Thiorhodovibrio winogradskyi: one gene and its partner. The protein of the gene in region 2 interacts with the protein of the main gene of each other region in a pairwise test. Links are inferred from orthologs where the notes say so. Each region holds a gene or a part of one and is shown on either strand. Other genes may lie near its edges.

Region 1 (12,262 bases), 3.9 Mb from region 2 along the record:
GTTTGTCGCGAAGCACCCAGCCAGTTGGCGATGAGCATGGCGCTGCCCGCCGCGACCAAGGCGCCAGCGGCAATGGCGATCAGAATCGGGAGCCACAGCCGTCGGATCAGATCCAGGTGCCGGTAGAGCGGCACGGCCAGAGCCACGGTGGCCGGTCCGAGCAGAAAATGAATGAATTGCGCCCCTTCGAAATAGGTCGGGTATTGGGTGCCAGTCGCCATCAAGAGTGTCACCAGCATGAGAATGGACAGCAACACCGGGTTGAGCAGCGCCTTGCGTCCACTGCGCCGAAACAGCCAATCCGCCGCCAGATAGGCCAGCAGGGTCAGCGTCAGATGCAGCAACGGGCTGGTTGCGAGATAGACCCAGAGGGTATCGAGGGCGTTTGCTGGTGGCATGGATCAGGAGCCCTCCTCTCGAGGGCCCTCGCGCCACCGGATCAAGGCGGACATCAGCAGGCCAGTCGTCACCAGGGTGAGCACCGTGCTAAGGACAAGCGCCAGGGTGACGGCCAGCCATTCCGCGCGCAGCATCGCCAGATGGAGCATAACGCCCACGCCAGCAGGCACAAAGAGCAAGGAGAGGTGCGCGAGCAGCCCATCGGCCACCTGTCCCAGTCCCGCGGGCACCCCGCCACGCAACACCAGCCCGACAAAGAGCAACAGCATGCCGAGAACCGGACCAGGCACTGGCAGGGCGAGCAAGAGCACCAGGACCTCGCCAATGAGTTGACATAGCAACAGCAGGGCGATGAATCCGAGCGGCATGGGAATCACGCGCCCGATCTGCCCTTGTTCTTGCTGCCCAGGGTCCTTGGTAGCGCGACGGATCCTCGCGTCGCCTTGGTTCTTGCCCTGGTTCTCACCCGGATCCTTGCCCAGGTGATGATTCAGCATCATGCGCGGATCACACCTTAAACCGCCCGACACGCTGCAGCTGATCGGCCGCGAGCTGCGCCAGTTCGACCGCGGCATTGTTGATCTGGCTGGAGCCGTTGGCGATCTGTTCCATGGCCTGGGCGCCATTGACCAGATTACGGTCCACTTCCTCGGCCACGGCACTTTGTTCCTCGGTGGCACTGGCGATCTGCATGTTCATATCGCGGATGCGGGTCACTGCCTCGGCGATACTGGTCAGTGCTTGACGCGCACTCTCGGCCATCTCGGCATTCTTGTCCACCCGCGTACTCGCCTGCTCCATGGCGCGGACGGCCTGGCTGCTGCCGTCCTGCAGGCGCTCAATCATGGTCTGGATCTCTGTGGTGGAGTCCTGGGTACGACTGGCCAGGGTGCGCACCTCGCCGGCCACCACCGCGAAGCCGCGTCCCTGATCGCCGGCGCGCGCCGCCTCGATGGCGGCATTGAGCGCGAGCAGGTTGGTCTGATCGGCAATGCCGCGAATCACATCCAAAACCTGACCGATGTTCTCGGCATCCTGCGACAAGCGCCCGACTGCCGCGGCCGTGGTTTGAATCTGCTCGGCGGTGGTCTGGATGAGTTTGGCGGCCTCACTCATGACACTCTGGCCCTGCTGGGTTTCCTGATCCGCCGCGCGTGCCGCCTCGGCGGCATCGGCGGCATTCCGGGCCACCTCGGCGACCGTGGCGGTCATTTCGTTCATGGCCGTGGCGACCTGATCGGATTCCGACTGCTGGCGCCCGATCTGGTCGCTGGTGGCGCCGCTGGTTGCGGTCAGCTGCTCGGCCGCGGCGGCTACCCGCTCGCTGGCGGTCATCGCCTCGGCCACCAAATCGCGAACACGACGCTGGAAACGGTTGAAAGCCGTGGCCAAATCCGCCAGTTCATCGCGTCCGGTCTCGGGCAGATTTTGGGTCAGGTCACCCTCGCCATCGGCAATCTCGCGCATGGTCTCGGTCGCCGCGCGCACCCGACGCACAATGGTCCGTGCCAGCCAGGACATGCCCATCATCGCGATGAGAACGGCGATGACGGACACCAGCACCATAAAGGTCGCCGATTTTCTGGTCTGGGCCGCCGCCGCCTCGGCCAGGGTCAGCGCCTTGGCCACCGGCACCTTGATCTGCACCGCCCATGGCATACCGGTGTGGCCAAAATCAATGGGCGCCAGGGTGAAGATTTCCTCATTGCCGGCGGCAGAGACGGATTGCACCTGCATGCTCTCACCACGCTCAATGGCCTGGCGCACCTTGTCGCCTTCATCGTGCAGCTCGGCGACATTGCGACCAACGAACTCAGGATGTGCGCTGCTCGCGATCAGGGTGCCATCGTTCGCGATCACCGCCACACTCGACTCGCCATCAAACAATCCTTGCGCGACACGCTCGACCTGGGCCTGCAAGTCAGCGAGGGGGTAGTCAATGCCGGCGATGCCGCGAAACAGGCCGTCAAACATCACCGGTGCAACCAGGGAGGTGGTCATCAGCTTGCGCCCACGCACCTCGGCGAGGCGCGGGTTGATAATGGCCTCGCGCCCGCTGCTCTTCGGAAGCTGATAATAGTCGCCAGCGCCCGGCTGCTCATGATCGGCCAGGGCCTCGAGTACCAGGGCGCCCTCGGCATCACGGGTCCAGTTCGAAATGAAGCGCCCACTGGCATCCGTGCCTGGGGTGTTGGCCTGTTTGGCATCCTGGCGGTCGAAGGCATCCGGCTCCCAGGCGGTATAGACGCTGACGAAATCCGGGTTCTCCTGCAGCACGGCCTTGAGGATTTGGTTGATGTCATCGCGCGAGTAGAAAGCGACGCGATCAGCCCAGAGTCCGGAGCCGATGATCCAGTCCCAATCCGCAATCCGCCGCCCGTAGGAGAGCTTGGGCTTGGGCTCGCTGCTGCCGGGCAGCGGCCAGCGATAATGCACATAGCCCTCGCCTTCGTCGGCGACCTGCTGTTCAAGCGCGACGAACAGATTCTGGTCGCGGCCCATGGCATTTTCGTATTTGGGGCTGTCGAGAATTTGCCCATCCAGCTCGGTGGCGATGGGATGCATCAGCATGCGCGGAATTGGCTTGGTTCTGTCCTGCACCCAGAGATAATTGCCATTGTCATAGCGCAGGGTACCGATCACCCGCAGCGCCTCGGCCTGTGCCTGCTCACGCGTCATGCTGCCATCGCGCTCGGCGGCGAGATAGGGCGCGATCAGCGATTCGGCCAGATCGGCGGCCATTTCCATCCGGCGGAAGCGCTTGCGCAGGCGCTCCCAATCGGCGGCGGTAAGCTTTTCGTCATCCGGACGCGCGGCGGAGACGAAGGCCTGGGCCAGGGTGCGCGCGGCATTGAGTGGCACCTCCAGCGCCGCCTTGATGCTCGCGGCCTCGCTGCTCGCGACATTGCGCGCTAGATCGCGCGCCGCCCGCAGGCCGGATTCGCGCTGGACGTCGGCCATCTGCTGCATGCGCATGACCGCGTAGCCAGTGATGACCAGGCCCAGAATCACCATGGCAACGCCGGACCAGAAAGCGATGCGAAATCCGATGGAATGGCGATTCAACATGGGTACTCTCGTCTCTTTAACTCAGGTTGGTTGTTCGGGATCAGGCATCTGAGCCCCAGTTTTTGCGCCCGGAGGCTACAACAGTTGACAAAAAATCGTCAACAAAACCCAAACGCTCTGGATCAATGAGCATCGCACAAATTGCCATGACCGGAAGGCCGGGATTCGCGATAATAGCCAACGGCTGACCCGCACGCCCGATTGATGCGAATATGATCGGTACCATCCCCGCAGGCCCGGCATTACCAACCCAAATTAGTGCCGGTCCCATCCATCATGAGGAGCTGTATGAACATCGACGACCTGGAAGATTATGTCACCAACCTGGCGGAACTTGTCGGCTTCGATCTTGAGGCCGGCACCTGGACGCAGGAGCCAACCGCACTGCAGCAGGTCAAGCCCGGACTACCCATTGCCCTGTCGCGGCTCTTTCTGGCAGTGCGCTGCGCCAACCCCTCGGGCACCACCAGTCAAGGTTCATAGCCCCGTCTTCATCAGAAGATGAAACAGCTGTTGTCTGGCAAGGCCAGCCACACCCAGTCAACCATCACATTGGTGCTTGACCGGATGGGCTGAACATGGCATTCTATCGCGTCAATTTGGCTACGTAGCTCAGTTGGTTAGAGCGCGGCACTCATAATGCCGATGTCGCTAGTTCGAATCTAGCCGTAGCCACCAGAAATTACATCGCACAATCAGCCGCTTCAGAGCGGCTTTTTTGTGCCTGGTCTTTGCGTCCGTTAACCGGTGCTCAACTTTCAGGAATGCGCAACACTTGGCCGACGCGGATGCGGTCATCGCGAAGCTGGTTGAGCGAACGCAGCGATGGCAGGCTGACCTGATAATCGCGGGCGATATCGAGCAGAGTATCGCCATGCTCGATCACATGTCGGACGGAGCGGGCACCGCTGCTGTTTTGCATCGCAAACAGTGTTTGCGGCAGTGGATTGGCCGCGAAGTAGCGCTTGACACCGTTCAAAATGGCTTCCGCGACCCGCTGCTGAAAGGCCGGATCGCGCAGGCGCTTTTCTTCCTGGGGATTGGAAATAAAAGCTGTTTCCACCAGCATGGATGGAATATCCGGCGCTTTCAGGACCGCAAAGCCGGCGGACTGAATGCGACTTTGATGCATTTTGCCGAGTTGCCCCAGTTCCTCCAACACCGGCTTGGCCGCCAGCAAACTATGCTCCATGGTCATGTTTTGAGTCATGTTCATCAGCACGCCGGCGACTTCTTCATTGCTCTTGCCAAGGTCGATGCCGGCGAGCAGATCGACTTCGTTCTCACGCGCGGCCAGCCATTGCGCGGCCTCACTACTCGCGCCAAGCTCGGACAAAGTAAAGACCGAAGAGCCGCGTACCTTTCGATCATGAAAGGCATCCGCATGAATGGAAACGAACAGATCCGCACGATGCTTGCGGGCAATGCGAATGCGATCACGCAAAATCACAAAGCGGTCGCTGTCGCGGATCAGGGCCGCGCGCATCCCGGCCTGCTGATCCACCAGATGGGCGAGCTTCCGCGCAATGGAAAGGGTCACGTCCTTCTCCCGAGTACCGAGGACGCCAATGGCACCAGGATCCTTGCCTCCGTGACCCGCATCGATGGCGATCACCACATCGCGCGCTTTAAATGAGCGCTGCTGCACCGAGGGATGCCCGGATAGATCACGCGCGGCCGCTGACAACGCCTCCTGGCGGGCTTCTTGCTGTGGCTTGGGGGTGAGATCGACCACCAATCGATGCCCATAACGTCCGTCTGGTTGCAGACAGAAGCTTTTGACCCGCACCTTGCGCTTGAGGTCGAGAACAATTCTGGTGCTCTTGCCGGCACGCTCGCCGCTGCGGATGCGAGTCAGCAGTGGATTGCCCGCGTCAGGCTGGCGCAACTCGCCACCAAGGCCAGTGCCCGCCAGGTCGAGCACCAGACGATCCGGAGAGTCGAGCGAGAAGATATTGTGCTCGACCACCGGTCCGGAGGTATCGAACACTAAACGGGTCATCTCTTCCTGGCTGGATAGACGCGCACCCAGAATCTCGACCCCAGCGAGGGCGCTTGAGGTCAAGGTCAGCAGAGTGATGAGCAAGACGGCGATGAGACGGATAGTTTCCATCGTGCCCCCCCGCGGGAAGCCTCGGACTTCAAAGGTCACAAGATGTTAGACGTTAATGTCTCAAAGCATAGCAAGTGATAGCAAAATTGTCTATTTTTTCTGATATTTGCCAGTGTTTTCTCTAAGCAGTATAAAGTCTTGCGCACGCATCGCATGCCCAGAAGATGGCGTGCGCCTAGACATTGGTCGGCGCCAGCACCCGCGTCGCCTCGCCTGCGACCTGCCGCCAATCGCCGCGACCGCGAAAACTCACCGAGCGCCCCGGCGGCCGCGATGCGATGCGAAGGCTGAAATCCGGTGGTGGCAGCACTCCGGCTCCGCGCTCGGGCCATTCGATCAACAACAGGCCGCCGTCGCCGAGCAGCTCCTGCCAGCCAAGATAGTCAAGCTCCTCGGGGTCGGCCAAGCGATAGAGGTCGAGATGAAAAATGCGCCTGGGCGTTGATTCGATCCTGATTTCGTAGGGCTCGATCAAGGTATAGGTCGGGCTGCGCACCGCGCCCTCAACACCATAGGCGCGCAGCAAACCACGCACCAGGGTGGTTTTGCCGGCTCCGAGCTCGCCGTGCAGAAACACCAGCGCCCCCTTGGGTGCCGGCATGGCCTTTTCCAGCCCCTTCCCCAGCCCCGTCCCCAGCCAGGGCGACAACAGCGGCGCCAAGCCTTGACCCAGGCGCAGCATGGCTGACTCATCCGGGATGGAAATCTCTGTCATCGCCTTGACTCCCCAGTCTTCTGCCGCCGCCATTGTCGGCGCAGGGCGGCGATGAGATCGGACGCTAGCAGGCCGCGTTCCCCCTTGCGCGCGGCCCAGTCCGCCGCCGCCGCATGCAGACAGACACCGGCACTGGCGGCCTGTTCCAGATCGAGCCCCTGGGCCAGCAGGGCGCCGATGATACCCGTGAGTGCATCGCCCATGCCGCCGCTGGCCATGCCGGGATTGCCCTGGCTGCACAGCGCTGGCCCTGGTTGTCCGGAGCTGGTGATCAGGGTGCCCGCGCCTTTTAAGACCACTGTGCCGCCATAGCCTTGCTGCAATTGAGTAGCGGCCGCGAATCGGTCCTGGGCGATGTCGGCTGTCGTGCAGGCAAGCAGGCGCGCGGCCTCGCCTGGGTGAGGCGTCAGTATCCAGTTGTCACGCCGCCCGGGTTGCTCGGCAAGCAGATTGAGCGCATCGGCATCCAGCACCAGCGGACGCGGCCCGCTTTGCTCGGCTTGCAGCACATGCTCAAACAGTGCCCGTCCCCAGGGATCGCGCCCCAGGCCCGGCCCGAGCGCGACGACCGTCGCCTGCTCAAGCAGGGGGGCGAGCTGATCAGGCGTGGAGATCGCCGCGACCATCAGCTCCGGGCGGGTCAGGTTAAGCAGCGCGGCATGCTCGGGATGGGTCGCCACCCGGACAAGACCGGCGCCGGTGCGCAGCGCGGCCTCGCCGCACAGGCGCGCGGCGCCACTCATGCCGGGGGCGCCGCCGACGACCAGCACATGACCACAGTGGCCTTTGTGCGCGCTGCGCGGCCGGGGTGGAATGCGTGACGCCTCCTTGGGCCAATCGGTGCGGCGCGCGGCGGCGACCGTGCTGGCGTAGACCGCCGCCGGAACCTCAAGCGCGTCGAAGCGAACATCACCCACACAATCAGGCCCATCGCCGGTGAACAGGCCCTGTTTCAACCCAATAAAGCTCAGGGTCAGGGTGGCGTGGATGGCATCACCCAGGATCTGGCCCGTGTCAGCGCTGAGACCCGAGGGAATGTCCACCGCCAGAACGGGCGCGCGGCTTTGATTGACGCGCCTGATCGCGGCGGCCATGTCGCCTGTCACCGCGCGCGTTAGCCCAGTGCCCAGCAGTGCATCCAGGATCAGATCGCTGGCATCTGGCCATGCGGGCCAGGTCGCGACCCGGCCGCCAGCCTCGGCATAAGCAGCCGCCGCCGTTGCCGCCGCGCCGCTCAGCCGGCTGTGATCGCCAAGCCGTACCAAGCGCACCTGGCGCCCGGCTCTGTGCGCCAGGCGTGCCACCACATAGCCATCACCGCCGTTGTTCCCTGGGCCGGCCAGGATGGTCAGACGCCCAGCTTGGGGCCAGCGGTCTTGGATCAGCCGCCACAGGGCAGTGCCGGCGCGTTCCATCAGGGTTTCGCCGGGGATGCCGAAGCGCTCGATGGCGCAGGCATCGAGCATGCGTACCTGTCCAGCCCGATAGAGCGCGTAGGGCAGACGGTCGGTGCAGGGCATCAAGCGCGCCATGATGCTTGCCTTGGCCAGTGCCGCAGCCCTGGCGGATTCCTGGCCTGCGTCAGGTTATGTGACTCTTGAGCAGGTACGGACTGACAGGCCAAATATTTAGGCGCGTCTTCCAGGGAACTGACTCGACACTCTTGTCCAGAGGTTGCCATGGATTCACCTCTTTACTGGTCAAAATTGGGTTGACCTCAGTATGATCCCAACAACCAAGACTGCAAAGCCTGGACAGTACTAGCTTAAACACGCAAACATTGAACACAAAAATCGTGGTCAGCGGGCTTTTCAATACCGATAATCCTGTTATGCAAACTTGAGTCCTCTCCGATAAAGTCCCCGGACCGTCCGACCGAGAGCCGAGGGTTTTGGGGGCTTCACGGTGGAATGGCTTTTCGGAGGGAACTCAAAGCTGACGCTCAATGACCAGATGTGAGTCCAACTCCTGCACGCCCGGCATGTACTTGGCCAGGCTTTCGGCGACATTTCGCTCGGCCACTGAGGTGACGGAACCGCTCAGGATGACTTGGCCATTTTCAACCGCCATGTCGATGGCGCGTGCGTTCACTCGGGTGTCCGATGTCATCAGAAGGTGTAGACGGGCTTGTATCCAGGCATCCTCGACCTTCTCGGCCTCGGCGCGCCTTTGGGCTTCGCGTTCCTTGGGGATGAGTGCCGGGTCGACGCTAATATAGTTGAAGACCTCATCGACGCCCAGAGTGCTGACGGCCATGGCCGCCAGCCGATCCTTGGTGGAGGCGGCACCGACCTGTCCGTGCAGGCGCGCCATGCCTTTGTCAACCTCGACGCTGACATCCAGCGGGCTATTGCGGGTTTGCCAGCGCAAGCGCTGGCGCAGCCGCGCTGCCGTGGTGCGATCACTGACGTCATCAATCAGTGTGCCAGAGTCTTCCGGTATGGCGGCGTCCCGGTCGAGCGCATCGACAATCTTGGTGTCATCCTTGGCCATCAATTCCGCCAGCTCGCGTGCCAGGTCGGCCTCGATGGCGTTGGCCACGGCGCCTTCCAGCCGCCATTTGTTGGGGAAAGGGATGACGCGAATCTCATACCCGTCGAGCAAAGGGTTAATCCGCATCAGCATTTGTGCCTGAGCGGCGCGGACATCGGGTGCTTCGGCGCTTGTGGCGGTGGCGACGAGCAAAGCTAGGAGGACAACGCCGGCCAGCGTCTGTATGAGCAAATGCCGGCGTCGATGAACACTTGAGAGAATCATAAACAGCTCACGAAAAGCATCATGGAAGGGCCTCGGGAGCAAGGATCGCGTGACTGGCAACCTGGGTTCAATTGGTGATCTAGGTTCAGTCAGCGATCCGGGCTTTCTTGGCAACAGGAATTGAGCTGATCACGGCGCGACGCCGCGCCGCGACCAGTGCTATCATTGGCGATTGGCGCGATTAACGCATTTCGTTGACGGCTTCCTTCACCCGTTCGGCCAGCACCGGGTCATAACGCATGCCAGAGGCAATGTCGTTGTAGTCGGCGATGGAAATGCCGCTGTCTTCGACCGCCTTGACCATGGCTTCCTGTGTCTCGCGCTGCATGCTCTGGGCCGCCTCGGTGGATTTGGCGCTGGACATCTCCTCGGTCAGCTCCTGATTAAGCTGCTGCACCTCCTGAAAGGCCTCGGCAAAGGTCTCCAGGGTCGCGTCGTCGACCTCGACTTGCTCCATGCTTTGAGACGAATAGCTGCCCTGGGGCTGTCCGCCGGACGGTTGGCCGCCAGACGCGGCGCCGCCGCCCATGGATTGCGCTTGCACTAGACCCGCGGTCAGCAGGCCGGCGGCAAGCAGGGCGGTTTTGGTCAGTGCGTGGGTGTTGCTTAAAGTCATCATAAGACCTCCTTTGGGTCAGTTTGGTGAATGGCACCCTGCAATAATCAGAGACCGTGCCAAACATCCGCGAAAGGATATTTTTTGCTTTTATTTTAATTACATAGGATATAATTCACAACCACCTCGGCGCAACCCGCAGGGGCTAAAGGTGGGTCAATTCGCTACATGGCGCATTCTGCTACGGGTCATCCGAAGTCGCCTCGCCCAGCTTCCGATACAGCGTCTTGCGCCCAATACCGAGGATGCGCGCGGCACGCTGTTTGTTGCCGCCGGTCCAGTCGAGTACCGCGCGGATGTGACCGGCTTCCACCTCGGCCAGCGTCGGCCAGTCATCATCGCTGCTCCCGGTTTTCGGCTGATCCGGTGCCGGCGCGGCCGCGCGCACCCGCTCGGGCAGATCCTCAAGCGTGATGCGCGCGCCCGCGGCCAGGGTGACCACCCGCTCGACCAGGCTGGCCAGCTCACGCACATTGCCTGGATAGGCATAGGTCAGGAGCGCGCGCCAGGCCTCGGGCGCGAACACGGGCGCGGCGCCGGCGCTAGCGTGCAAACCGAGAAAATGCCGCAATAGATGGGCGATGTCCTCGCCGCGCTCGCGTAGCGGTGGCACATGCAGGCGAAAGGTCTCGAGCCGATAGAACAGATCCTGGCGCAGTTCGCCGGCGGCGATGCGCGCGCTCGGATCCTGGTGGGTGGCGGCGAGGATGCGCACATCGGCGGGGATCTCCTGGTTGGCGCCGACCGGTCGCACCTGACCATCTTGCAGCAGGCGCAGCAGCTTGGTCTGCATGGCCGGAGGCATCTCGGCGATCTCATCGAGAAACAGGGTGCCGCCATCGGCCTCCAGAAACAGACCACGGCGGGCCGCGCGCGCGCCGCTGAAGGCGCCGGCGGCATGGCCGAGCAACTCGGATTCGAGCAGCGTCTCGGGAATGCCGGCGCAGTTCAGCGCCACGAAAGGCCGGTCACGGCGCGGGCTCTCGGCGTGCAGCGCGCGCGCGACCAGGTCCTTGCCGGTGCCGGACTCGCCGGTGATGAGCACGCTGCTGTCGGAGGGGGCGATGCGCCGGATCAGCTCGAACAGCTTGATCATTGCCGGACTCTTGCCGAGCATGCCGTGGAAGTCGGTCGCCGCCAGCAGTTCGCGGTAGCGCGCCACTTCCACCTGCAACTGGCGTGTCTCCAGCACCCGCGCCAGCGCCAGGCGCAGATGCTCGAGATCCAGGGGTTTGGTGAGAAAATCATCCGCCCCGGCCTTGAGCGCGGCGACCGCCTGATCGATGGTGCCAAAGCCGGTCACCATGATGAATCCCGGTTGGGGGCGACAGGCGCGGCTGGCCCGCAACACCGCCAGCCCATCGGCGCCGGGCAGGCGCAGATCGCACAGCACCAGGTCGAAGGTGTCAGCTTCCAGCGCGGCGCGCGCGGCCTCGGCATCGGCCACCCCCAGGGTGCGATAGCCGGCATCCGCCAGCTCCTCGATCAGCAGTTGCCGATAGCCCGGATCATCCTCGACCACCAGGACTCGGGCGGCTTGGTGCTTTTCTCGGGTGTCGGTATCGGTGTTGGTATCCGCGGTTGTCATCATTACCCCCAAGAGGCGCCGCCCCCTGGGTCGCCTTTGCTAGATTCATCCTGCCCGGCCTGCCCGCATCGATCAGCCAGGACCGCCGCTGGTAATTCAACCCGAAAGCAGGCTCCGCCCAGGACGTCGTGATCTGGGTCGCCATCCGGATCGACCTCGGATTCGACATCCAGGGACAGGCTGCCATCATGCTCGGCGATGGCCGCGCGCGCCACCGCCAGTCCAAGGCCGGTCCCTCGCCCGACCGCCTTGGTGGTGAAAAAGGGCTCGAACAAGCGCTCGCGCGCCGATTCCGCAATCCCCGGCCCATCGTCACTGACCCACAGCCGCAGCCACGCATTGGCTACCTCGGCGCGGATGAGCACCCGGGAACGGGCCGCGTCCAGGGCATTATCGAGCAGATTGCCCAGTGCCTGCTCCAGGCGCAAGGGATCGGCCACTAGGCGCTGCGCGGCCAGCGCCAGCGGCAGCCGCACTGCGACGCTGACCGCCTGCCGTCGGGCCGCCTGGGTGGAGCGCGCCACCACGCCCTCCATCAGTGAACCCAGTACCAGGGTGCGCCGTTGCAGCGGATTGCGGCGGGCGAAATCCAGCAGCTCGCGCACAATGCGGGAGATGCGCTCGAGTTCCTCTCGCTGCGCGATGAGTTCAGCGCGCGCCGGCGCCGCCTCCGGCAATCCGCGCAAGGCGCGCTGCGCACGCCCGGCGACACTGCCGAGCGGCGTGCCCAGCTCATGCGCCAAACCGGCCGCCAAACGACCCACGGCGGCGAGCTTCTCGGACTGGCGCAACTCGCGCTCCAGCCGCGCCTCGCGTTCGCGCTGGTCGCGCAGATGTCGCTCGGAGGCCTCCCAACGCGCGATCATGGCGTTAATGCCAACCCCAAGCTGCTTGATTTCGGTTGGCCCCTGGCGCGGCACCCGCAGGCCACTCTGGCCGGTACCGATCGGGGCCATGGCGGCGGTCAGCGCGCGCACATGGCGCCCCACGGCGCGGTGGTGCCCG
Region 2 (12,011 bases):
GATGCAGGGCGCGAAAAATAAAATCGTGCACCTGGCGCCCCTCGCGAAACCGGACTTCCTGCTTGGCCGGATGAACATTGACATCGACCTGGCGCGGATCAAGCTCCAGAAAGAGCACATAAGCCGGATGACGACTGTGATGCAGCACGTCCTGATAGGCCTGGCGCACCGCATGGGCAACCAGCTTGTCGCGCACCATGCGACCGTTGACGAAGAAAAACTGCCGGTCCGCCTGCGAGCGGCTGAAGGCCGGCTGCGCGACCCAGCCAAACAGTCGCAGCCCAACGGCCTGATCCTCAAGCATCAGGGCGGCGTCGAGGAAATCGCCCCCCAGGGTTTGTTCGAGCCGCCGCCTCAGGCTTGCTTGCCCATCGCTTGCTTGCCCGTCGTTAATATCCCCATGACTGGGGGCACGCAGATCCAGCACCGAACGACCGTTATGTTCCAGCCGAAAACCGACCCTGGCATGCGCCAGCGCCAGCCGCCGGATGAGTTGTTCAATATGGCCCAGCTCAGTTTTCTCAGTGCGCAAAAACTTGCGCCGCGCCGGAGTATTGAAGAACAAATCCAGCACCTCGACGCTGGTACCCGGGGCATGAGCCGCCGGTTCCGCCGCCGGGGTCTGGTCACTGCCATCGGCGGTGATGGCGAATCCATGGTCCGCGTCGGCACGGCGCGAGAGGATCCGCAGCCGCGCCACCGAGGCCATGCTGGGCAGGGCCTCGCCGCGAAATCCCAGGGTCGCGACCGACTCCAGATCGGCCAGCGAGGCGATCTTGCTGGTTGCGTGGCGCGAGACCGCCAATGGCAGCTCCTCGGCGCTCATGCCGCAACCATCGTCGCGCACCAAAATGCGCTTGGCACCGCCGCGCTCCAGGAGCACCTCAATCTGGCGCGCACCGGCATCCAGACTGTTTTCGACCAGTTCCTTGACGATGGACGCCGGGCGCTCAATCACCTCGCCCGCGGCGATTTGATTGATTAATTGAGGTGGCAACGACTTGATGCGTGACATGGGTGGATGGAAACAGAAAAGACCCGATACTGGCAACCGCCGGAGCTCAGACTGACTGGGCTTGAGCGCAGGGAACGCGCGCCCCCGCGGCCTTCCGGCGGCGCGGTTTAGGCCGCTCCCGCCAAGCGCTGGCGCAGCGCTTCATACAGGCAGATGCCGGCGCTGACGGAGACGTTTAGGCTTTCGACCTGGCCGCGCAGCGGCAGGGCGGCGAGTTGGTCGCAGCGCTTGCGCGTGAGCCGGCGCAACCCCTGACCCTCGCTGCCCAGGACCAGTGCCAGGGGGCCGGTCAACTCCAACGCGAACAGGCTGGCGTCGGCCTCGCCGGCCAGGCCGATCACCCAGAGCCCTCGCTCCTGTAACCGCGCCAAGGTGCGCGCGAGATTGGTCACCTGCACGAAAGGGACGCTAGCCGCGGCACCGCTAGCCACCTTGACCGCCGTGGCGGTGAGCCCGCAGGCGCGATCTCGCGGCGCGATCACCGCCAGCGCACCGGCGCCGTCGGCACAACGCAAGCAGGCGCCCAGGTTGTGCGGGTCGGTCACACCATCGAGCACCAGCAGCAGCGGGTCGGCCGGGCCGGACGCCAGCAGTTGGTCGAGATCGGCCTCGCCGCGCGCGGCGGGCGCTTGCGTCCAGGCCAATGCACCCTGGTGATTGCCGCCGGCAGTCGCCTCATCAAGCGCGCAGCGGTCTTGCTGACGCACTGGCACCCCGGCGGCGCGCGCCAAATCGACCAGCTCGCTCAGACGCCGATCACGGCGGGCGCGATCAAGCCACAGCTCACGCACCCCGCCCTGACTCAGAGCGGCGCGCACGGCATTGATGCCCATGACGGGCGCGCCGCCCTCGGCGTGGGTCATGCTTGCGGCAGCCGGTTTCAGAAAGGCACTCCGGCTCAACCAACCGCACGCTTGCGGTTGCCGCGTCGCCGTGGTCGCTTGGCGCCCTCGGCTTGTTTGGCCGTGGGCGCCAGCACGAAGTCGATCTTGCGCTCGTCGAGATTCACCGCCGCCACCTGCACCCGCAGCCGGTCGCCCAGGCGATACACCTGACCGGTACGGGCGCCATTGAGCCGGTGTCCGATGGGGTCGAAGTGGTAGAAGTCGTTATCCAGCGCGGTGATGTGCACCAGCCCATCGACATAGACATCGTCGAGCTCGACGAACAGGCCAAAACCCTGCACGCTGACAATGGTGCCGTCGAACTGCTCGCCGAGCTTGTCGCGCATGTACTCGCACTTGAGCCAGTCGCTGGCGTCGCGGGTGGCCTCGTCGGCGCGCCGCTCCGTGCCCGAGCAGTGCTCGGCGATCTGCTGCAGCTCGGGTTTGGAATAATCCAACTCCGCCACGCCACCACCGGCCAAAATGTGCTTGATGATGCGGTGGACGACCAGATCCGGATAGCGTCGAATCGGCGAGGTAAAATGGGTATAGCCCTCGTAGGCCAGGCCAAAGTGACCGACATTGTCCGAGCTGTACATCGCCTGTTGCATGGAACGCAGCAGCACGGTTTGGATGAGATGAAAATCCGCCCGTTTCCGCACCGAGTCCAGCAGGGTGCCGTAATCCTTGGCGGTGGGCTTATCCCCACCAGGCAGATTCAACCCCAGTTCGGCGAGAAATTCCCGCAGATCGGAGAGCTTCTCAGCCTTGGGCTGCTCATGGATGCGAAAGAGCGCCGGCATCTTCTTGCGCTCGAACAGGCGCGCGGCGGCGACATTGGCCGCGAGCATGCACTCCTCGATCAGCCGATGGGCGTCGTTGCGAGCGCGCGGCTCAATGGCCTCGAGCCGGCCTTGGTCGTTGAAAACGAACTGAGTCTCGACCGTGTCAAAGTCGATGGCGCCGCGCCCCCTGCGCGCCTCAAGCAAGGTCTGAAACAACTGATGCAGCTCATGCAGATGGGGCAGCAGCTCGGCATACTGCTCGCCCAGCGCCGGGTCGCCCTCCAGCATGGCGGCCACCTGGTCGTAAGTCAGTCGCGCGGCGGAGCGCATGACGCCTTCAAAAAAGCGCGAGCGGGTGACCTTGCCGTCGCGGTTCACATAAAGCTCACAGGCCATGCACAGCCGATCAACCTGGGGGTTGAGGGAGCAAAGCCCGTTGGAGAGCACCTCCGGCAGCATGGGGATGACGCGATCGGGGAAATAGACCGAATTGCCGCGCGCGCGACCTTCCTGGTCCAGCGCATCTCCCGGGCTCACATAGGCCGAGACATCGGCAATACAGACCAAAAGCCGCCAGCCCTTGGGCTTACGCTCGGCATAGACGGCGTCGTCGAAGTCGCGCGCATCGGCCCCGTCGATGGTCACCAGCGGCAGATCGCGCAAATCCTGGCGTTCGGCCTTGGCGGCTTCCGGCACCTCCTCGCTTAAGCCAGCAATCTGTTGCAGCACGGCCTCGGGCCAGTCGACGGGGAGATCGTGCGCGCGAATGGCGATATCGGTCTCCATGCCAGCGGCCATGTGATCACCAAGCACTTCCAGCACCTGACCGAGCGGCTGGGTGCGCTTGGTGGGTTGATCAGTAATCTCGGCCACCACGATCTGGCCCTTGGTGGCCGACCCCACCCGATCGCTGGGAATAATGATGTCGTGGCTGATGCGCTTATTATCCGGCACCACGAAGCCCACGCCGCTCTCGGAGTAGAAGCGCCCCACCACCGACTGGGTATTGCGCTCGAGAATCTCCACCACCGCGCCCTCGAGTCGCCCGCGCCGGTCGCGGCCAGTCACCCGCGCGACAATGCGATCACCATGGAAAAGCGCGCGCATTTCCTTGGGATATAGGTATAGATCATCCCCGCCCTCATCGGGCTTGAGGAAACCAAAACCATCGGGGTGACCAATCACCCGCCCGGCGATCAGGTCCTTCTTGTTGACCAGGCAAAAAGCATCGCGGCGATTGCGCACCAACTGCCCATCGCGCACCATGGCACCCAGGCGGCGCTCGAGTGCCAACTGCTCCTCGGGATCCTTCAGGTCGAGAGCCTTGGCCACGCCGGCGGCATCCATGGGTACCCCACGCTCGGTCAGGATCTCGAGGATAAACTCGCGACTGGGGATGGGCTTGTCGTATTTCCGCGCCTCGCGTTCGCGATGCGGATCAAGCACTTTGGCGGATTGGGATTTTTTGCGTCTGGCCACGATGGAAAGGCTTCCGGCTGAGAAAACCGCTAGTTTAACCCACCCGAAGCCGCCGGGTGTGCTGACAAGGGATCTTGTAGCAATTCCAAATTTCGTTTTCCAGCGCCCGGTTGTTGGCCCGGTTCTCAGTAGACGCGCCATTTTGGCGCGTCATGAAGTGGCTGGAAGCCGCCACTACAGCGAATAAGACTCCCAATGTTGGAATGGCTGGCTGGGCGAAGTCTGAGCACAGGATTCTCGTTGCTGTTGGCCTGGTATCAATTGTCCGGCGCCTGATCGCCAGGTGGGCCTGCCGCGGGGGCGTCCGCGGGTGGACCCGGGAGCAGCCCGGGCTGCTCGGCGCCATCCACACCATCGCCGCCGTTGTCGCCGGCCGCTTGTCCGGCTGGCTGATCGGGGTTGTCGGGGGCATCCTGGCCGGCGGCTGGATCGGCATCCTGGTCACCAGCCTGGCCATCGGCCTGGTCATTCATTTGGTCAGCGGCAGGATTCGCACCAGGGTCGCCAGGTTGCTCGGCGGCCGGGTCCGCCGGCTGTGGTTCGGCTGCCTGGGCATCGGCATCTGGGTCGGCTTGCGCATCCTGACCGGCTTCGGCAGCGCCCGGCTCGCCTGGTTGCGGCTGCCCATCCGCGCCTGGAGCATCTGGAGGGACATCTGGGGGAAGATCTGGGGGAAGATCTGGGGGAAGATCTGGGGGAAGATCTGGGGGAGCATCGGGCGCTGGCGCGTTGGCCGCGGCATCCGCCTCGGGTTCGGGCTGTTCAGGCAGTTCCCGCACCAGGCGCAGATGAACGACGTTGCGCTGGTTGGCGCTAAACTCCTCACCAAAGGCAAAGCCAAGCTGGCCGGCGCGTGGGGAATTATCGGCCTCGGCGGAGTTGAACCAGAACCAACCCGAGGGCGTGTTGGGAAAGAGCGACAGATTCACGGCTGGTAACAGGCAGCCGGGCTGGATGATCTGGCGCAGTTCATCGAGCCTGGGAATGCGCCAGTCATCGTAGCCGGCAAAGGTGCTTGTCTCGGCGATTGCGAGCGCCCGCTCCCAGGTCAAGTAGGCCAGGCGGCCGTCGCGACAGCGCTCGCCCCGCAGACCCTCGGCGCATTGCTTCCAAACCAGGCGGTTTTGTTCGTCGCCGACGGTTCCGTCTTCACTGAGTGTCCAGCGCTCTTCGTTGATATTGTCCTCGGGTCCGCGACCGCAATTGGGCTCTTGGGCCTGTGCGGCGGCCAGGGTCGGTAACAGGCAGAGCCCAATCAGCACCAGGGCCCGCACCATTTCCAAGCCGATCAATGGCATACCAACCAATTTAACATGGCGGTTTAATCTGGCGCGGCACGCAAGCAGGCGATGGCCGCTTGCAGGGGCTCGATCACGGGTGTGATCTTGCGCCGCATCAGGGTGCCAAGGGTGGTCGGATCCGGCAGCACCGGGCGCAGGGTAGCGTAGCTCACGCCCGAGAGCAGGCGCAGGGCGGACAGTTCGGGACCGATGCGCGGCAGGCGCTCCAGGCAGGCATGCGCGCCTTCAGGCACCGTGCCGCTGGCAACCGCGTCGGCCTCGGCCTTTAGTTCGGCCAGCGTGAGCCTGGGCTCGCCCTCGGGGCGCATGGGGCTGAAATACTCACGCATCAGGTCGAAGGCGGCGGTGACCACCTCCTGATTGGGCGGCTTGGCCAACACCCGCGACAGGGTGTCGAGAAACCGCTGACCGCCACCGCTGGCACAACGCAACAGCAGCCATGCGACCGTGTTGCCGTCCGCGGCGAGCGGCGCCAGCGCCTGGTCGAGTTGCGCAAGATCGGCTCGCGGCGGCAGTGGCGCGGGCAGATCGTCCGGCAGGGCGCGCAGAAAGCCGAGCAAATAGGCCTGTTTGCGCGCGGCTTTTTGCCACAGATCCTGGCGCGCCTCGGGGCCGATCAAGCCCGGCCGCAGCACCAGGCGCACGGACTCCATCATGCGCTCGCTGTCAGTCTCGAACGGCAGGAATTCGATTAGATATGAGGCCAACTCGCGGCCCAGCGCGCTGCCAGCGATGACAGGATTCGCAAGCATGCGCCGAGCGTTCCTGGCATCCTCCATCGCCCACCAGGCGCGGCGGGCAAGCTCCTCGGTCAGCCCGGGCGAGCAAACCGCCGCCACCACGGCCTCGGGCTCACCCAGCATCAGCAGTTGTTCCAGGCTTTCATCGCGCATCTGGCCCATGCGCGTCCAGCGCCGCAAATAGACCGGATAGCCGCCGGGGGAACCTAGAATATGACCCGAGATGAGTTCGCGCACGGCCCGCAAATAGGATTCCGGGCGTCCGGTGGGATGCAAGATGACACCGCGTTCGCCTTGGTCCGTCAGCCCGTAGACGATGAGTTTTGATTCATCAATACGAATAGCACGCGGCTTGTTGGCAAGCAGCACATTTAAACGCAAAGAGTCTTCGCTCGATAGATCCACGATATAGAGAGCCTCAGGATGCGGACTCTTGGTGGACGCCCGCGCTTAGGCGTCGCTTGGCGGCTTGCAGGTCGTGTCTTTGGGGTTGAGAAAAATAAAGTGCTGTTCGCCGTCGTCCAGGGTGACAAAATCCATCACCGCCGTATCGAGCAGAGGCACGAACTCGGGCGCCATGACAATATCCACGCCCTCGGAAGTGAAGCGGATATCCTCCTCGCTGAGTTCATCGAACCCCATGCGGTAGTCAATGGAGCCGTCCGGATTTTGCACGGCCGCCAGGCGCAGGGACAACCCCTCGGTCCCGCCTTCTTGCGCGGCTTTGGCGACCTGTTCGGCCGCTGTTGGAGTCACTTTAAACATAAGCCGGATTTCCTAGTCGTCTGTCGCTGAATCTTGCCAGCAATGCCAAGTGTGAGTGTCTTATTTGATGTAGAAGCGGCTTCCAGCCGCTTCATGACGTGCCAAGATGGCGCGTCTAGCCACCAAGGTCATTGTCACAATGAGAATACACCCGAAGAACGCTTCGATGCACTGCACAAGGTTGTTGGTGTCATGGCGATTTTCAACCATGCCGCGGCGAGCACTGGCAGGGTGCCCCTATCTTTGGCCATTGTCTCAGGCGATGCTGTCGCGGGCAATGCGCCGCCACACCTCAGCCACCCAGCGTGCGTTCAATGCTGGCGACGAAGCGCCGCGGCCAGCAATTGCCCCCCACGCCACGCAGATGAGCATAGCTGGCCAGCAGGCGATTGTGCACAATGCCGTCATGTTGTCCGTCCACGCCGGTCCCGCGCAAGACTTGGTAGGCATAGGTCCAAGTGGGATCAGGGCTGACCACGGCGGAATGATGGAACTCATGCGCGCTGAGATCACCCGTCTCCGCCGTACCCAACCAGGGACTGGCCCCGGTTTCGCGCAGGCGCACATAGCCGCGCCCCTGAGGCTTGGCGTGCATGGCCACATCGGCATTGAGCACGCCACACATATCCGCCGAGCGCCCGTTCCAATGCAGTTGGCGGCACAGGTACATTAACCCCCCACATTCAGCATACACTGGCTTGCCCGAGGCGATAAAATCCGCCACGCCCGCGCGCAAGCCACGATTGGCCTCCAGCGCCTCCATGTGACATTCCGGAAAACCGCCGCCAATCAACAAGGCATCCACCCTTGGCAGCTCCGATGCGTGCAGCGGACTGAAGCTCAGCAACTCAGCCCCAGCTTGCTCAAGCGCGGCCAGATCATCCGGATAATAAAAGCCGAAGGCGGCATCGCGCGCGATGCCGATTTTGATCCCGGATGGGGCTTGAGGCCCAGCATCCGCTGTTGGCCTTGCGCTAACAGCGGCCAGGTTGACCGGTGATCTGGCTGGCTGACTGACTGCCTGGCTGGCTGGCGGACCGGGTGGCTCCTTGGCCGCGATCGCCAGCAGCGCATCGCAGTCAACATGCTCGGCGACCCGAGCTCGAATTTGCTCGACCTTGCGGCCGGCGGCCAGCGCTTCGTTGCTCGGCACCAGTCCCAGATGGCGCTCGTCGATGTCCAGCTCAGCCAGACGCGGCAGCATGCCAAGCACGGGTAGATCAGTGTAATGCTCAACCACCCGCAACAGGTTGTCGCCATGACGTCCGCCACCGACGCGGTTTAAAATTACCCCAGCCATGGGCAGTTCGGGATCAAACGCCTGGAAGCCCAGCAGCAAGGGCGCGATGCCACGGCCCAGGCCCTTGCAGTCAATCACCAGCACCAGGGGCACGCCCAGGAGTTTGACCAGCTCGGCATTGCTGCCGCTGCCATTGAGGTGGACACTGTCGAAGAGACCGACGTTGCCCTCGATCAAGCGCAGATCGCTGCCCTGCCCATCGCGCTGAAAAGCCGCGCGAATCTCGTCGGCGGCCATGGTATGAAAATCAAGATTAAAGCAGGCCCTGCCCGCGGCGAGGCCGAGCCACATGGGGTCGATGTAATCCGGGCCTTTTTTGAAGGGGCTGACCGTCAGGCCACGGCGGCGCGACTCCGCCGTGACGCCGATGCTGAGCGTGGTCTTTCCGGAGGACTTGTGCGCCGCGGAAAAGTAGAGGCTAGGCATCTGGGCCGCTTGTGCGAATCAACCGGGAGGGAATGAATGAGGGGCGAATCGATTCGCCCCCTAGGGGATTTTACTGCTGGCGACTTTCAGCGGCGGCAACATGGGGGTCGACTGCTCGGTCGGCGAGCGATTCTGGCAGGAATTGCAGGACCCGGATGCCCACCGTGGTAATGAGCAGAGCCACGGCCACGCCGCCGATGCCAAGCAGGAGCTCTGGCAGACTTGGCCAGTAGGGAGCAACGGCCCCGCCGATGTCGCCCGGAGCACCGAACTCGACCACCGACATGCCGGGGAACATTTCCTGCGGATAGGCCTGGCTGCCAATGATGATCACATACATGGCCGCCAGTCCGCCGATAATGACCAGCGCGCTGGCCAGGGCGATGGCACGCGGATTCTTGCTGTGTCGCGGGTGATAGATGATACCCAAGGGAAGCAGACTGCCGATCATCATCCAGCCAAGCCAAAAGACCAGGGTATAAATGCCCCCGCTGACCAGCAGAAAGTGCTCAATGCTTTGCGTCTGAGCACCATAGAGGCGGGTCAGGTGGTAAATGAGGGTAAAATAAAGCACCCCAGCCACGAACAAGCCGAGCAGGTTTTTCAACCGCTTGAGCATGAGAGCGCCGATGGGTCGATCATCCTGAGCAAAACTGTACATTAACACTAGGATGTAAATGGCGAGACCGTAGGCGAATGACATCACGACGAACATGGGTGCCAGCACTGCCGTGTCGTAGGCCTCGCGTCCAACCAGAAAGCCGAAGATGGAACCAGTACCAGTGGTCAGCGCCAGACGCCACAAAAAGGCGAAGGTGCCAACGGGTTTTTTGTAGGGGTCGCCCTTGCGATCCGCCATGGTCCAGAGGTAGGCGATGACGATTGCGACAAAGCCAGTGTAAAGAAAAATATTCCAGGCGAAGATGGAACTGAAATTATAGGTGGTCATGGCCACGGCGAGCCGGTCCGGGCGGCCAAGGTCCAGCACCAACACCAATAGACCACCAACCAGCAGAGCTGCCGCCAACAAACCGGACAGACGCCCCAGGGGTTTGTAGAAGGACTTGTCGAACACTGTGCCAATGGAAGCGACGTTGAGCGCACCCGAGGCCGAGACGATCAGGAAGACTGCGAACACATGCGGCGCGCCCCAGACCACCGAGTTGGTCATACCGGTGACCCAATGGCCCTCATGTTCCATATAGAGCGCGGCCAACCCACCGATGGCAATGACGCCAGCCAATATGGCCAGCAGGCTCCAGTAGCGCGATGATTCGATACGCCATTCGCGATAGACGATTCTTCTCATGACCGCTTGTCCTCGCGGGTTAGATGCCGGCATAGCGCACGCCGGTATTGAGTTCGAGATCCTGGCGGATCTGACGACTGTTGACTTGCCGCAGGGCCTCGCGCAGCGCGCCGTGCGGATCGTTCAGGTCGCCAAACAGGATGGCGGCATGGCCAACCTCCTGGCAGGCATCGGCACAGGCAGTGCTGCTCTCGCCGTTGTCGAGTCGATGGACGCAGAGGTTGCAGCTCTCGACGCAACCCTTGCCGCGTGGCGCCCGGGTCAGCTTCTGCACGACTTGTTCGTGAATAAAAGAGCGCGCCTTGTAGGGGCACGCCATCATGCAGTAGCGGCAACCGATACAGGTGTGGCGATCCACCATCACAATGCCGTCGGCGCGTTTGAAGGAAGCGCCGGTCGGGCACACATCCACACAGGGCGGATTCTCGCAATGCTGACACATGAGCGGCAGATTGGTCATGCGCCCAGTCAGGTTGTCGCGCAGCTTGACTTTCCTGATCCAGGTCGCGCGCTGGTTGTCCCATTTGAGCGGCTTGATACCCTCGGGCGTCTCCTGCAGATCGAGGCCATTTTCGTGATCGCAGGCATCGACGCAGGCCGTGCAGCCGTCGGCGCATTTGGCGGTGTCGATCAGCATGCCCCAGCGCTTGATGTCGGTCACCGGGGTGGTGCGCGGAGCCGCGACTGCCGCCGTATGCAGCACCACACCGGGGGCCACCGCGGCGGTGGCCAGCCCAGCGGCGGTGGCGAGAAAGTCACGTCGGCCGCGGTCAGGCTGTTGCACGAGATCTGGCTGTTGGTCGCTATCTGGCTGTTGTGTGTGCTCGCTCATCGCTCTTTAAAATCCTCCTGCCGAACCGCTTCCGGAATCTGCACCAGTGTGGCGCCCAGTGCGTCAACAAGTGGGTGAACGCCTGTCAGGGTGGTGACTGGCCGGCTAGTGACGGGATGAACAGCCGCTGGCCCCTGGTGCAACGCCCGCGCGGGGACCGACCTGTCTTGCTCGGTCACCTGATTCCAGCCTTCACCGTCTGGAACAGTCGCGTGACAATCAAAGCAATTTAAGGTTACCGCCGCCGTTTCATGGCAGGCATTGCAGAATTGACCCTTGCCATTGACGGGAATCGGCACTCCATCCGCGGTATGTCCGGTATGGCAGCCCACGCAGCCCGAAAGACTGTATTTGGTGTGCCTGATGCCGTTGTAGACGGTTGTATCGCGCTGGTGGCGAATATATTCCATGTGGTAGCGACGCATCTCGCGGGTAGGCTCGACGCAGCTATCGAGCCCGGCCGCTTTCGAGCCAGTTACGACAAAGCCGCCGATGGCCTCGGCGCGAACATCCCCGGCGCCCAGCAATGCGGCACCCATTACTGCCAGCACCATCAGAGTGGAACAACCCGCGAACCACCAGGGTTTGGTGACTTTCGCTTCCGTCATGGACGCCTCCGGATATCCTGTGTCTTCTCGCCCAATTGAATGATCGGGTGCTCGGTGCAACTTCCCCACGCTTTCACCGCGAGAGGGCACGACGCCGCGAAGTGGCGCCCCCCCCTCAGTCCGGGCTTACTCACCCAGCCCCATCTTGATGTAGCCGGTCGGACAGACATCGGCGCAGATATGACAACCGATGCATTTTGCATAGTCGGTATCGACATAGCGACCGGTGGTACTTTCGTTCTTGTCGACACGGAAGACCGCATCCTGGGGGCAGAAAATCACGCAGTTATCGCATTCGAAGCACATGCCGCAGCTCATGCAACGCTTGGCCTCGTTAATGGCTTCTTCTTCCGCGTAGCCGATCACGCGCTCCTTGAAGTGGCCAAGAACGTCATCGGCGCTAGGGACTTCTTCCTTACGATGAATGCGCGGAGTGTATTGGAAGTGCCCCAGGAAGAGTTCATCGTGCGGTATAACCTCGGCGCCAGACCTGTCCTCGTAATTATGAATGGCATACTTGGCGTCGGAAGTGCCCCGCAAGTCGCCGTTATGCGCATCGAAGTGCTC

The links.
Region 1: the proteins of rlmB (region 2) and tsaE interact in binary tests that used the Escherichia coli proteins (3 or more experiments, as listed by UniProt). The link is inferred for Thiorhodovibrio winogradskyi from one-to-one orthologs.

What each region holds. Positions count from the first base shown.
Region 1 is NZ_CP121472.1:4,295,614-4,307,875, reverse strand. Bases 4,527-7,526 are described here. They hold tsaE (tRNA (adenosine(37)-N6)-threonylcarbamoyltransferase complex ATPase subunit type 1 TsaE), read right to left. Parts: upstream 6,297-7,526; coding sequence 5,757-6,296; downstream 4,527-5,756. Other genes in these bases: Thiowin_RS19655 (NAD(P)H-hydrate dehydratase), read right to left, coding at 6,293-7,526; Thiowin_RS19665 (N-acetylmuramoyl-L-alanine amidase), read right to left, coding at 4,527-5,581. Outside these bases: Thiowin_RS19690 (LrgB family protein), read right to left, coding at 1-398; Thiowin_RS19685 (CidA/LrgA family protein), read right to left, coding at 402-899; Thiowin_RS19680 (methyl-accepting chemotaxis protein), read right to left, coding at 907-3,468; Thiowin_RS19675 (hypothetical protein), read left to right, coding at 3,757-3,951; more of Thiowin_RS19665, read right to left, coding at 4,220-4,526; more of Thiowin_RS19655, read right to left, coding at 7,527-7,828; Thiowin_RS19650 (BON domain-containing protein), read right to left, coding at 8,226-9,053; Thiowin_RS19645 (DUF4168 domain-containing protein), read right to left, coding at 9,235-9,672; Thiowin_RS19640 (sigma-54-dependent transcriptional regulator), read right to left, coding at 9,851-11,257; Thiowin_RS19635 (ATP-binding protein), read right to left, coding at 11,260-12,262. UniProt on the Escherichia coli protein: Required for the formation of a threonylcarbamoyl group on adenosine at position 37 (t(6)A37) in tRNAs that read codons beginning with adenine.
Region 2 is NZ_CP121472.1:366,321-378,331, reverse strand. Bases 1-2,749 are described here. They hold rlmB (23S rRNA (guanosine(2251)-2'-O)-methyltransferase RlmB), read right to left. Parts: upstream 1,879-2,749; coding sequence 1,123-1,878; downstream 1-1,122. Other genes in these bases: rnr (ribonuclease R), read right to left, coding at 1,914-2,749; mutL (DNA mismatch repair endonuclease MutL), read right to left, coding at 1-1,015. Outside these bases: more of rnr, read right to left, coding at 2,750-4,163; Thiowin_RS01905 (Lcl C-terminal domain-containing protein), read right to left, coding at 4,421-5,461; Thiowin_RS01900 (sulfur reduction protein DsrS), read right to left, coding at 5,485-6,609; Thiowin_RS01895 (HesB/IscA family protein), read right to left, coding at 6,655-6,969; Thiowin_RS01890 (cobyrinate a,c-diamide synthase), read right to left, coding at 7,262-8,695; nrfD (NrfD/PsrC family molybdoenzyme membrane anchor subunit), read right to left, coding at 8,766-10,004; sulfate reduction electron transfer complex DsrMKJOP subunit DsrO, read right to left, coding at 10,024-10,836; Thiowin_RS01875 (sulfur reduction protein DsrJ), read right to left, coding at 10,833-11,444; Thiowin_RS01870 (NAD(P)-binding protein), read right to left, coding at 11,571-12,011. UniProt on the Escherichia coli protein: Specifically methylates the ribose of guanosine 2251 in 23S rRNA.